DNA from 3 places in the Flavobacterium sp. CECT 9288 genome. Region 3 is predicted to be linked to each of the others. Evidence: riboswitches for the same ligand, from Rfam matches in the RefSeq annotation. Region 3 holds a riboswitch; each other region holds the start of a gene.
The links. A riboswitch is a leader RNA that binds a small molecule or an ion and turns the genes downstream of it on or off. The one in region 3 is predicted to bind S-adenosylmethionine.
Positions count from the first base shown of each region.

Region 1: it holds a riboswitch for S-adenosylmethionine, as region 3 does, so the genes downstream of both, LQ189_RS01220 (alpha/beta fold hydrolase) here and LQ189_RS07235 (Na+/H+ antiporter NhaC family protein) in region 3, are expected to answer to the same signal.
Region 2: it holds a riboswitch for S-adenosylmethionine, as region 3 does, so the genes downstream of both, LQ189_RS01290 (homocysteine S-methyltransferase family protein) here and LQ189_RS07235 (Na+/H+ antiporter NhaC family protein) in region 3, are expected to answer to the same signal.

Region 1 covers NZ_OU957226.1:280,100-284,388, forward strand. The annotation lists gene metK (methionine adenosyltransferase) at 1-1,009, opposite strand, end outside; gene LQ189_RS01215 (hypothetical protein) at 1,815-2,027, shown strand; SAM riboswitch class I at 2,254-2,361, shown strand; gene LQ189_RS01220 (alpha/beta fold hydrolase) at 2,439-3,401, shown strand; gene thrA (bifunctional aspartate kinase/homoserine dehydrogenase I) at 3,421-4,289, shown strand, end outside.
Region 2 covers NZ_OU957226.1:296,272-300,560, reverse strand. The annotation lists gene metH (methionine synthase) at 1-221, opposite strand, end outside; gene LQ189_RS01295 (hypothetical protein) at 724-1,164, opposite strand; gene LQ189_RS01290 (homocysteine S-methyltransferase family protein) at 1,192-2,193, opposite strand; SAM riboswitch class I at 2,443-2,555, opposite strand; gene LQ189_RS01285 (NAD(P)/FAD-dependent oxidoreductase) at 2,730-3,782, opposite strand; gene LQ189_RS01280 (bifunctional precorrin-2 dehydrogenase/sirohydrochlorin ferrochelatase) at 4,013-4,289, opposite strand, start outside.
Region 3 covers NZ_OU957226.1:1,657,023-1,661,311, forward strand. The annotation lists gene fabG (3-oxoacyl-[acyl-carrier-protein] reductase) at 38-784, opposite strand; gene LQ189_RS07235 (Na+/H+ antiporter NhaC family protein) at 969-2,291, opposite strand; SAM-I-IV-variant riboswitch at 2,346-2,442, opposite strand; gene LQ189_RS07240 (cytochrome-c peroxidase) at 2,668-3,849, shown strand; gene LQ189_RS07245 (hypothetical protein) at 3,905-4,289, opposite strand, start outside.

The DNA.
Region 1 (4,289 bases), 1.4 Mb from region 3:
CACCGTTAGTCAAATTCACTTTTGCAGTTCCGTAAGTTTCGATAAAAATTCCCATCGGTTTAGCAACACCAATAGCGTACGAAACTTGAACCAAAATCTCATCAGCAACACCAGCTGCAACTAAGTTTTTAGCAATATGACGTGTTGCATAAGCAGCAGAACGGTCTACTTTACTTGGATCTTTTCCAGAAAATGCACCACCACCGTGAGCTCCTTTTCCTCCGTAAGTATCAACAATGATTTTTCTTCCTGTAAGTCCAGTGTCTCCGTGAGGTCCTCCAATTACGAATTTTCCTGTTGGGTTGATGTGGTACTGAATAGCATCGTTAAATAAATGAGCATGCTCAGGATTTTTAGCAATGATTCTTGGGATCAATATCTCGATAATATCTTTTTTGATTTTAGCAAGCATAGCAGCTTCTTCATCAAAATCATCGTGTTGCGTAGAGATAACAATCGCATCAATACGAGTTGGTTTGTTATCGTCGCTGTATTCTAAAGTTACTTGTGATTTAGCATCAGGACGTAAATATGTAATTTCGTTATTTTCGCGTCTTAAAACAGCTAATTCTTGCAATAATTTGTGAGACAAATCAAGTGCCAATGGCATGTAATTTTCAGTCTCGTTAGTTGCATAACCAAACATCATTCCTTGGTCACCAGCGCCTTGCTCTTCTTTACTTGCTCTGTCAACCCCTTGATTGATATCAGCAGATTGTTCATGAATAGCCGAAAGAATACCGCATGAGTTCGCTTCAAACATGTATTCGCTTTTGGTATAACCAATTTTTCGGATGACTTCGCGTGCAATATTTTGCACATCTAAGTATGTATTTGATTTAACCTCACCAGCCAAAATAACTTGACCAGTAGTTACTAAAGTTTCACAAGCTACTTTTGATTCAGCATCAAATGCTAGAAAGTTATCGATTAATGCGTCTGAAATTTGATCTGCAATTTTATCTGGATGTCCTTCGCTCACAGATTCTGACGTAAATAAATAGGCCATAAGTTTTATTATTTTATAAAATTAAGCGAGAAAAAATAATTGCTGAAAAGGTCTAAAGGAGAGTTCCTGCTTTAGCATTTTTTTACTGAAAATTATTCAGTATTCACAATGAATTGATTTCATTATGAAGAGGTTGCAATCAGTTCAAATTTTTCCTCTTGTATTTGGGTGCAAAGGTATGAAACCATTTTGAATTGCATATTAATCTTAACTTTTTTTTACTGTTTTATCTTTTAGAAATATTTTTTAAATTAAAAACAAAATTAGCGACATAAAAATTTTGTACTTTAAAAAACATTTGCGATATTTGACAATCAAAATAAGTAATCATGAAATCATTTATTTGCAATATGTTAAAGGTCGCACAGGAAAACTCCTGAGGGTTGCTTATTGCATAATTTGAACTAAATTATATAGTAAAGCTTCCCAGTATTTGGGAAGCTTTTTTTTTGAAATACCACAAAGAATAAAAATTTATGAACACATTAAAATGCCAACAAAAAATGAATGCAATAGCGCCTATTTGTGCTGTTGTACTATTTGATATATCGTGACCCCGAGAGGACAGGTTAATAAAACTAAACCCCTTTTGGATACGTATCTAAAAGGGGTTTGTTGCTTTTAGCACTTTTTCAATTATTAAAGAATAAAAAAGTAGCATTTGATGAATGTCTTTTTCAAGATTCGGAACAAAAAAGATTAAAAAAATACAATAAAAATTAAATCATAGTAAAAACTGGTATTGAAGTTGATACTAAAAAGGAAAAATAATCAGTACACAATTAATAACTTAAAATGAACAACAATGAAAAACAACAATTATTTTAGTAAAGCAATCCTTTTAATAAGGCAAGGATTATGGGGGTCAAAAAAAAGTAACACTACTGCTCCAGTGGTAAATGAGCTAGTTCATCCTAGATTTGAGATGGATACAAATGATGATATTGCACTTAAGGCAGTGCCAAATTCATTACTTTTTTTAATGTATTCTAAGGAAAATGATGTCCTTTTTATCTAGTGATTGCAAATGTATTTTAACTTGTGAGGAAATACATTTTAAATTATGGTTGCTGTTTTAACGGAGTTTTGGTCTAAAACGACATATTTCTTTGTTAAAACAGCTTGCTTTTTGCATACTTTTGCGAATACCGCAAAATTAATTCAGTCTAAACTTTGCAGAAAAATTTGCTCAGAATAAAAATTAGTGCTTTATTTGCACCATTAAAGTTCACAACAGTATTGAAATGTTATAAAGAAAGGCAGAGGGATTAGACCCGATGAAGCCTTAGCAACCCTTCGATTTATCGAAGAAGGTGCTGCATTCTACCACGCCCATCGTGGAAAGATAACACTAAGAATTTGTCTAGATAACACCTAGCTTTCTTTCTAATATTTCCAAACACAAGTCCTAATTATAACAGATTTGAAATTGGAAAATAAACCAACAACACTTACAATATACAATTTCACCACGGAGTCAGGTGCAATTTATAATGCTCTAAACTTAAGTTATCAAGTTTTTGGATTGCCTTTGCATAAAGCTCCCATCGTTTTGGTCAATCATGCGCTAACCGGAAATTCACAGGTTGTAGGCGATAATGGTTGGTGGAATGACCTAATTGGCGCCAACAAAACTATTGATACTACAAAATATACCGTACTTGCTTTTAATATTCCTGGAAATGGATTTGATGGATCTGTAATTGAAAATTATCTTGATTTTACAGCAAGAGACATTGCTAGAATTTTTATAAAAGGCATTAATTTGCTTGGGGTTACAAATCTATATGCCATTATTGGAGGTTCTGTGGGTGGCGGAATTGCTTGGGAAATGGTTGCATTAGAACCAACAATTACCCAAAAATTAATCCCTATTGCTACCGATTGGAAAGCGACAGACTGGCTTATTGCCAATTGTTTTTTGCAAGAACAAATTCTGAATAACTCATCTAAACCAATTCAAGATGCGCGCGCGCACGCTATGTTGTGTTACCGAACTCCAGAATCATTTGCCGCAAAATTTCAACGAACTACTAATGAAGAGTTAGCCATTTTTAATGTTGAAAGTTGGTTGTTACATCACGGCGAAAAACTGCAACAGCGTTTTCAATTGGCATCCTACAAAATGATGAATCAATTATTAAAGACCATTGATGTCACTCGCAATAGAACTTCGTTTGAAAACACAATTGAAGCTATAACGGCAGAAATTCAAATCATAGCCATCAATTCGGATTTGTTTTTTACGGCCAGTGAAAACAAAACCACTTTTGAGCAACTACAAAAAATAAATAAAAAAGTTAGTTACCAAGAAATAGTTTCCATTCACGGACACGATGCTTTTTTAATAGAATACAAACAATTACACAATTTGCTTAAGGATTTATTCTAAGCTACAAACACACAACACAATGAAAATATTAAAATTTGGAGGTAAATCGTTGTCAAATGGTGACGGTATAAATAAGGTGGTTGCCATAATAATAGACAAAGTAAATCAAGGCGAAAAAATAGCAATTGTAGTTTCGGCACGTGGTAATGCAACGGATGAGTTGGAACAAATTTTAACCATTGCTTCTCAAAACGGAGATTACAAGCCTCTTTTTGAAGATTTTAAAAAATACCAGCAAAACGTTTATGAAGCTGTTGATTTGTCTGAGGAGTTTACTATTTTAGAAAAATTGTTCGAAGGTGTAAGTCTTATAGGCGATTACAGTAAAAAGATCAAAGACCAAATTTTGTCAAAAGGCGAATTGCTTTCGGCAAAATTACTGACGGCAATCTTGATAGAAAAAGGAATTCATGCTCGTTTTACAGATACGCGTGAATTGATAAAAACCGATGCTAAATTTGGTGATGCACAACCCTTAGAACAACTTTCGAAGAAAAATGTGGTTGCTTTTTTTAAGCAAAACACTGAAAATACAGTAAGTATAATCACAGGTTTTATAGGTTCTACGACCAATAATGATACTACAACTCTAGGGAGAAACGGTAGTAATTATACCGCTTCGTTGATTGCGAATTATTTAAATGCCGACGAATTACAAAATTACACACACGTTGACGGAATTTATACTGCCAATCCTGATTTAGTTGTAGATGCTAAGAAAATTGATCACTTATCGTTTAATGAGGCGAATGAGATTGCTAATTTTGGAGCTACTATTTTGCACGCTAAAACCATCATTCCGTTATTAGAAAAAAACATTCCGCTTCGAATTTTAAATACTTTCAATCATGAAAATAAAGGAACTTTAATAACTTCCAATTCTAATAA
Region 2 (4,289 bases), 1.4 Mb from region 3:
ATTCCTTCATCCATATTGATATCGATGATTTGTGCACCGCCTTCTACTTGCTGGCGCGCAATATCAAGCGCGTCATCGTATTTTTCTTCCTTAATCAATCGAAGAAATTTTCTCGAACCCGTCACATTGGTTCGTTCCCCTACATTCACAAATACACTTTCCGGCGTAATGATTAAGGGTTCTAATCCTGATAATACTAGGTTTCTTCTTTTTTCTGCCATTTCTTTATTTTGAGTTACTCCGTTACTAAGAAACTTAGACTGAGTTTTTATTTTTTTATTTATTGCAAAGTTTTCGAAACCTTACCATTTTATTTCAATTCATTTTTGGGCGTGTCCCTCCAAAAAAAGTCGGGTCGGGCTATTCGTTTCAAGTCCTCAATCAATTCCGTTAGCACTCCATTGACCAGCGGGCTTTCCACTACTATCCCTCACGCGGGCATTATGCTAACAACACACTTCTTTTTTATATTGATTCTTCCGTTTCTTTATTCTTCATTTTTTTATATTCTTCATTTTTGTCATTCTGAGGAACGAAGAATCTAAACAAGTCGCTCACATAATAAAGATTATTCATTCAGTTCGCTATCACTTGGGCGTTCGTTCCTCAAAATTGCAAGCTGTACTTTAAATAAGTTTTATCGCTGAATAAAACTATTTTACTTACCTATACTTCCTTTGACTTGCGTAATAGATGCATTGGAATAAAATATCATAATCGCTATCACTGCCATTTTGATTTTTCTAGATATCGACTAGTTACATTTCCATCGTATACATAATATTTAGTCCAAGTAAAACCATTTTTAACAAGAGTAAGGGAATCGGGCTTCAATTCTTTATCTAAAAAAATATAATTCCCTTTCGGATTATTTAAATCATACTTCACTTTGTAAAACTTATTTAAAATTTCATCTCCTCCCATCGTATTTCTCTGAGAGATAAACTTACCATCCACATAAAAGCAATAGATTAATAATCTTTGTCTACCGACCTTTTTAAACTTCGTTGTTAAACCAATTGCTTCGCCCTTAAATGTTTCTTTGTAGGTATCAAACTTTGTTTTTCTCGAGATATCAAATAAAATATATATTATTGCCAAGGTAAGAGAACATAGCAGTATCCATTTCAAATTCTTAAAATTATCAATAGTCTTTTCCTCCATTTTTTAATAAACTAAATTATCTTAACATTACATCACCGCGGTCGAAACCCTCGGTTTGTATTCCTTGGCGATATCGGCAATTAATTTGATGTGTGCTGGTGTTGTTCCGCAACAACCGCCTATAATGTTGACCAAATTATCATCGAGATATTCTTTGATAAAAGCTTGCATCTGTTCTGGTGTTTCGTCGTATTCTCCAAAGGCATTAGGTAAACCTGCATTAGGATGCGCCGACACGTTGAAAGACGTGTTTTGCGACAAGGTTTGTAAATACGGCTTGAGCAAATCGGCACCGAGGGCGCAATTGAATCCTACACTCAACAACGGTATGTGCGATACTGAAACTAAAAAAGCCTCAACGGTTTGTCCCGAAAGTGTTCTTCCGGAAGCATCGGTTATCGTACCAGAGACCATAATAGGAATATCAAGATTGCGTTCGTCTTTTACTTCTTCAATGGCAAAAAGTGCTGCTTTGGCATTTAAGGTATCAAAAATAGTTTCTACCAAAAGTAAATCGCAACCACCATCCATAAGCGCTTCTACTTGTTGCTTGTACGCAATGCGCAAATCATCAAAAGTTACAGCTCTGTAACCGGGATCGTTTACATCTGGTGACATGCTTGCTGTTCTGTTCGTGGGTCCAATGGAACCCGCTACAAAACGAGGTTTATCTGGATTTTTAGCGGTAAATTCATCGGCTACTTCGCGGGCTATTTTGGCCGACTCATAGTTCAATTCATACACATATTCTTCCAGATAGTAATCGGCCATACCGATGGTGGTTCCTGAGAAGGTATTGGTTTCAACAATATCAGCTCCGGCTTCAAAATATGCGGCGTGAACGTCTTTTATAGCTTGTGGCTGCGTGAGCGACAATAAATCATTGTTTCCTTTTAGCGAATGCGGAAAATCCTTGAAACGTTCTCCTCTAAAATCTTCTTCGGAGAAATTGTAACGTTGCAACATGGTTCCCATAGCTCCATCAAGGATGAGTATGTTTTTTGTAATGGCTTCGTGAATGCTTGACATAACTTTTTATTTCTTGTATATCACAATTTGAAATGGTGATTTTTACTTTTGATTAGTATTTCCAAAAGTTCCCAATTTTTCTTTATAGCCCTGATGGCAGCGGCATCCTTTTTATTCGCCTTTTTTCGGCGAATAAAAAGATATAGCGAACAGCAGGAACGATCATGGCTGAAAAGCGCCATTAATCTGCTCTAAAAAATTCGATATGTTGTCAAGAAAAGGTTTGAGAAATACTGTAGAAGTATTCTTGTGTTATCTATCTTTGATACTGGTTGTATAAAGTAGAATGTAGCACCTTCTTTAAAAATAAAGGGTTGCTAAGGTTTCATTGGGTCTTTTCCCTCCGCCTTTCGTGATAACTTTCAATAAATATAGGAACAGTGCAAAGGAACGACATAGCGCTAACAATTGCAAGTATTTTTTTTAAAGATTGTAGCTTAGTTTGTTGCAAAACTTTAAAATAAAAAAAGGTTCTGAATTGCTAAGATTTTAACCAACCTTAGCAATTCAGAACCTTTGTGACGCTGCAACTTTATTTACACGATTGCTTTTACAACCGCTTTTGGAGCTTCTTTACGAGTTCCGTCAAAACCATCTACACCAGAAACGGTAGTGTATTTTAACACATAACGCTTTCCTGGATTAATGATTTGGTAGGCCGCTTGACACATTAATGTGGCTTCGTGGAATCCGCACAAGATTAATTTTAATTTTCCTGGATAGGTATTTACGTCACCAATGGCGAAAATTCCAGGAATATTGGTTTGGTAATCTAAGGAGTTGTTTACTTTGATGGCGTTCTTTTCGATTTCTAATCCCCAGTCGCCGATAGGACCTAACTTTGGCGTAAGACCAAAAAGCGGAATAAAATAATCGGTTTCGATGGTGCGTTGTGCTCCATTTTCCTCGACTACAACTGCCTCAAGATGCTCAGCTCCTTTTAAGCCAACTACTTCACCTGGCGTAATCATTTTTATTTTACCTGAAGACTTAAGCTCTTGTACTTTTTCTACCGAGTCTAAAGCACCACGAAACTCATTGCGACGGTGAATCAAAGTCACTTCTGAAGCTACATTTGACAAAAAGATACTCCAATCTAGAGCTGAATCACCACCTCCAGCGATAACCACACGCTTGTCACGGAATTTCTCTGGATTTTTAATGAAGTATTTAATTCCTTTGTCTTCGTAAAATTCGATATCCTCAATCAATGGCTTTCTTGGTTCAAAACTACCTAATCCACCAGCAATAGCAATAACTGGAGCATGGAATTTCTTGCCTTTGTTTGAAGTCACAATAAATGTTCCGTCTTCTTGTTTTTCGATGGTTTCTGCACGTTCACCTAAGGTAAAACCTGGTTCGAACTGCTTGATTTGCTCCATTAAATTATCTACTAAATCACCAGCCAATACTTCTGGAAATCCAGGAATATCATAAATAGGCTTTTTAGGATATAACTCTGATAACTGCCCACCCGCTTGTGGTAAAGCATCTAAAATATGGCATTTTAATTTTAATAATCCTGCTTCAAAAACTGCAAATAAACCTGTTGGCCCCGCGCCAATAATGAGTATGTCTGTTTTAATCATTTTGATTTAATTTAGTATCCTTTGTTTTGCTTCCAATTGTAATTGTAGGCTGTTATGGAAATTGTTAATTGTGTTTATCTATGTTATTGTAATGAACCTAGGTGCTCAATCCTTTAAATTTTAATTGAGTACAAATATCACCATTCTGTTTAGTTAAAAAAACAGAAATCGATTATTAAGAACTATTACATCTTATCTTTTTTCTAGGAACTTAAGATTGTGTCTTGTGCTTACTTTGCTTTAAGCGTCTCTGTGATTTCATTCATTTTCTGAACTTTTTCCTCAAAATTTCCTTTCAGTGTTTTGCGATATTCATTGAGGTTTTCGACCATTTTATTAATATCGTCTGGAATTATTTCTTCAAAAAATTCTCGCAGTCGTTTGGCTGTAGTGGGTGATTTCCCGTTGGTTGAAATGGCAATTTTCACATTCCCTTTGGTTACAATTCCGCCCAAATAATAATCACACAATGGCGGTGTATCAGCAATGTTGCAAATCAAATATCTT
Region 3 (4,289 bases):
AGAAGTGTAGAATGAATTAAATACTCATTTCACAAAGCTAGGTAAGCATTCCTCCACACACATTCAGTACTTGCCCTGTAACATAAGCACTCATATCCGAAGCAAAGAAAAGACAAGCGTTAGCCACATCCTCTGTAGAGCCACCTCTTTTTAACGGAATTCCATCTCTCCAACCTTTTACAACATCTTCGTTTAACTTTGCAGTCATTTCGGTTTCAATAAATCCAGGCGCAATTACATTACAACGAATATTGCGAGATCCTAATTCCAGTGCTACAGACTTTGAAAAACCAATAACTCCAGCCTTAGATGCTGCATAGTTCGTTTGTCCTGCATTACCTTTTACCCCTACCACTGAACTCATATTAATAATTGAACCAGCACGTTGCTTTAAAAAAGTACGTTGAATCGCTTTTGTCATATTAAAAACCGATTTCAAATTCACATCCATCACGTTGTCAAAATCTTCTTCGGACATACGCATCAATAAATTATCTTTTGTGATTCCAGCATTATTAATCAATACGTCAACCGTTCCAAAATCGGCCAAAACAGCATCCACAAATGTTTGCGCTTCATTAAAATCTGCAGCGTTTGATTGATATCCTTTTGCTTTAATACCTAGAGCGTTTAACTCATTTTCTAAAGCCATCGCAGATTCTACTGATGAACTATATGTAAAAGCAACATTGGCTCCATGTTTAGCAAAAACCTCTGCAATCCCTTTTCCAATTCCGCGACTTGCGCCTGTGATAATGGCAACTTTTCCTTCTAGTAATTTCATATTCAAAAATTAGTTTATTTTTTATTTGAAGCTATTCCTGCTATTCACTGCAATCTTTTAGGTCCGCTGTCGCTTACCCAAAAGGATTTCCGTTGCTATCAGGGCTAAAAACGACTTGCCAAATATATACTATTTCCTTTTTTAAAAAAAATTTAGCTTTGATTATGAACAATAATTTTTACAATTAAACCTTCAAAAAACGATATGCTAGTTTATCCCAAAAAGCAGCATAAATGGCAATCAATGTAAATACTAGCAAAAACAAATGATACCACGCATTACTTAAAATATCTATAAAATTTAATTTACCATTTGCATAGTTTAATATCAACAATATCTGAGCACCATATGGCAATATCCCTTGTATTACACACGAAAAAATATCTAATATAGTAGCCGATTTTTTAGCACTCAACCCGTATTCATCATTAATTTCCTTTGCAATGGGCCCGGTAATAACAATAGAAACCGTATTATTTGCAATAGCTAAATTTGCAAAACCTACTAATACTCCAATTCCTGTTTGTGCTGATTTTTTACTTTTAATTCTTTTCTTTATCTGATTCAAAACCCATGTAATACCACCAGCTGTGTCCACCATAGCTGCTAATCCACCTGTAAGCATAGAAAGTAAAAAGATATCTGTCATACTCGTAAATCCTTCATAAATTTTCTGAGTAAACTCCATTACTGTAAAAGAATCATTATAAAAACCAATAAAACCCGCAATTATGGTACCTAATAGTAAAGTGTAAAAAACGTTGACACCTACAACTGCTAAAATTATCACTAAAACATAAGGCAAGATAGCCCATAATGAATAATCACTTTTTGCAATATCCACAGAAACAACATCTGAATTAAATCCCAAATAAAAGAAAATTAAAATAGTTACAATTGCCGCCGGAAGCGCGATAAACAAATTAATCTTAAACTTATCTTTTAAATCACAACCTAGAGATTGAGTGGCAGCGATGGTAGTGTCTGATATCATTGATAAATTATCTCCTAACATAGAACCGCCTAGTAAAGCACCTGCTATCAATGGCATAGAAGCACCACTTTTATCAGCAAGTGATATCGCAATAGGTCCTATTGCAACTATAGCTCCAACAGATGTACCTGTAGCAGTTGATAAAAACGAGGCTATCAAGAAAATCCCCAATGGAAAGTACGCTACATCAATGGTATTAATACCTAGGTTCACTACTGCATCAACTCCACCCATTGCCTTACTAACAACTGCAAAAGCGCCTGCAAATAAATAAATCAAACACATGGTTATAATTTTACTATCACCACAACCAGCAATTAAAGTATCAACTTTATCTTCTGTACTGTTTTTAAACAAAATAAAAGCAGCAACAATGCCTACCAAAACAGCAACAGGAGAAGGAAAAGCATAAAAATCATTAAGCAAAATACCTGCTCCTAAAAAAGTAAAAATAAAAATAAATAGCGGAATCAATGCAAAAGGATTTCCAGATTCCTTAGTAAACTTTGTCATAAAAATAATTTTAAATTAAGTGTTATGACGAAAAACAAAGCTGGTATTGGGAATGTAAACAACATTTTTTCCAAAAGATTTGGCTTATCGTTTTAGCACCTTGCTTGTTGTTGCAGGTTGCTATCCTATTGAAGGATTCGTGATAACGGGTGCAAAAGTAATTAATATTTTATGATAAACTAAACAAACACTTTAAAATTTAAAATATTATGCAATATTTAACAAACGGAACTTTATTTAAAATTAAAAATCTCATAAAATAAAGTGTTATCAAATTAAAAATTATCATAAATTAAACTATTTTAGATAAACATAGTCTAATGAATATCAAAATAAATAATATAATTCATATAATATTAACATTAATTGAATAATTATGAAAAAATTCATATTATTAATCGGCTTAATTTTAGTTCTAAGTTGTAGTAAAAATGATGACGCAAATGAATATGTGGCTATTGATCCCTATCCTAATATTACAACAACATTTACCGGCAAAATAAATGTTAACAAACTAGATAATTATTCGAACCAAACGATTCCTAGCTATATCACTAAAGATAATACTGCAGGGAATGCCATTACAGATAAAGGCGCTACTTTAGGACGGGTCTTATTCTACGATAAGAATTTATCGTCAAAAAATACCATCTCCTGCTCCTCTTGTCACATTCAAGCAAATGCTTTTGGAGATGTTGCAGTAGCTAGTACAGGAGTAAATGGAACAACTAGCAGACACTCCATGAGATTGATAAATACTAGATTTTCAAATGAAAATAAATTCTTTTGGGATGAGAGAGCTTCAACTTTAGAAAATCAAGTAACCCAACCTATTCAAGACCATATTGAAATGGGCTTTAGTGGTACACTAGGCGATGGCAACTTTACTGCGTTAATTACTAAACTACAAAACATAGGGTATTATAAAGAATTGTTCAAGTTTGTATATGGATCAGAGGATATTACTGAAAACAAAATTCAACTTGCTTTATCACAATTTGTAAGAAGCATTCAATCATTCGATGCAGAATATGATGTGGGTCGCGCCCTTGTTGCAAATGACAATCAACAGTTTCCTAATTTCACAGCTCAAGAAAACCAAGGTAAAAATTTATTTTTAACACCACCTGTTTTTGACGCTACTGGAAATAGAACTGCTGGAGGAGTAGGTTGTGCGGGTTGCCATCAAGCTCCTGAATTTAGTATTGACCCAAACAGTAGAAATAATGGAATAATCGGGATACTAAATGGAAATGGAATTGACATCACAAATACTAAATCTCCATCACTTAGAGACTTGGTAAAAGCAGATGGAAGTACCAATGGCGCTTTCATGCATACCGCAAATTTGAATACGCTTCAAAATGTAATTGGCCATTACGGCACAATAAACCTAGCACCTGGAAATACAAATCTTGACGCTAGGTTAAGGCCAAATGGTTTTGGTCAAAAATTAAATTTAAATGCCTCAGAAGTAGACGCTTTAATCGCCTTTCTAAAAACCTTAACTGGAACAAATGTCTATGTAGATACAAAATGGTCAACACCTTTTAAATAACATAAAAGTCCCCAAATGTAGATTTGGGGACTTTTAATTTTTAATCAAAATGAACTTAAAAAGCTACATTCCATCTTGGTAATCTTCCATTTTCATCAAAGAAATTTTGTAAAATTACACCTTCAACTGCAGTTGGAATTCCTTTTGAGTCTGTATTAAAAGTTTCATACCAAACTACTTCAAGCGCGGTAATGTCTTCAATTTTCATTTGTGCTGGCCAAGAATATTTTCTTCCCGTTTTAGCAAATTGATGCCCCTCTACAATCTTGTCATAAAGTCCGCCATTTTTTGCTTTTAAAGCACCATTATTTTGAACAGTTCCTGTAGAACCTACCATAATCAATTCTTTTGAATCACCTACGGCATACACTAAAAACACCCCTGATCCATCCGAAGCATTGCAAACTTCAGCAAGACTATCTTCAATTGTGAAAGAAAAT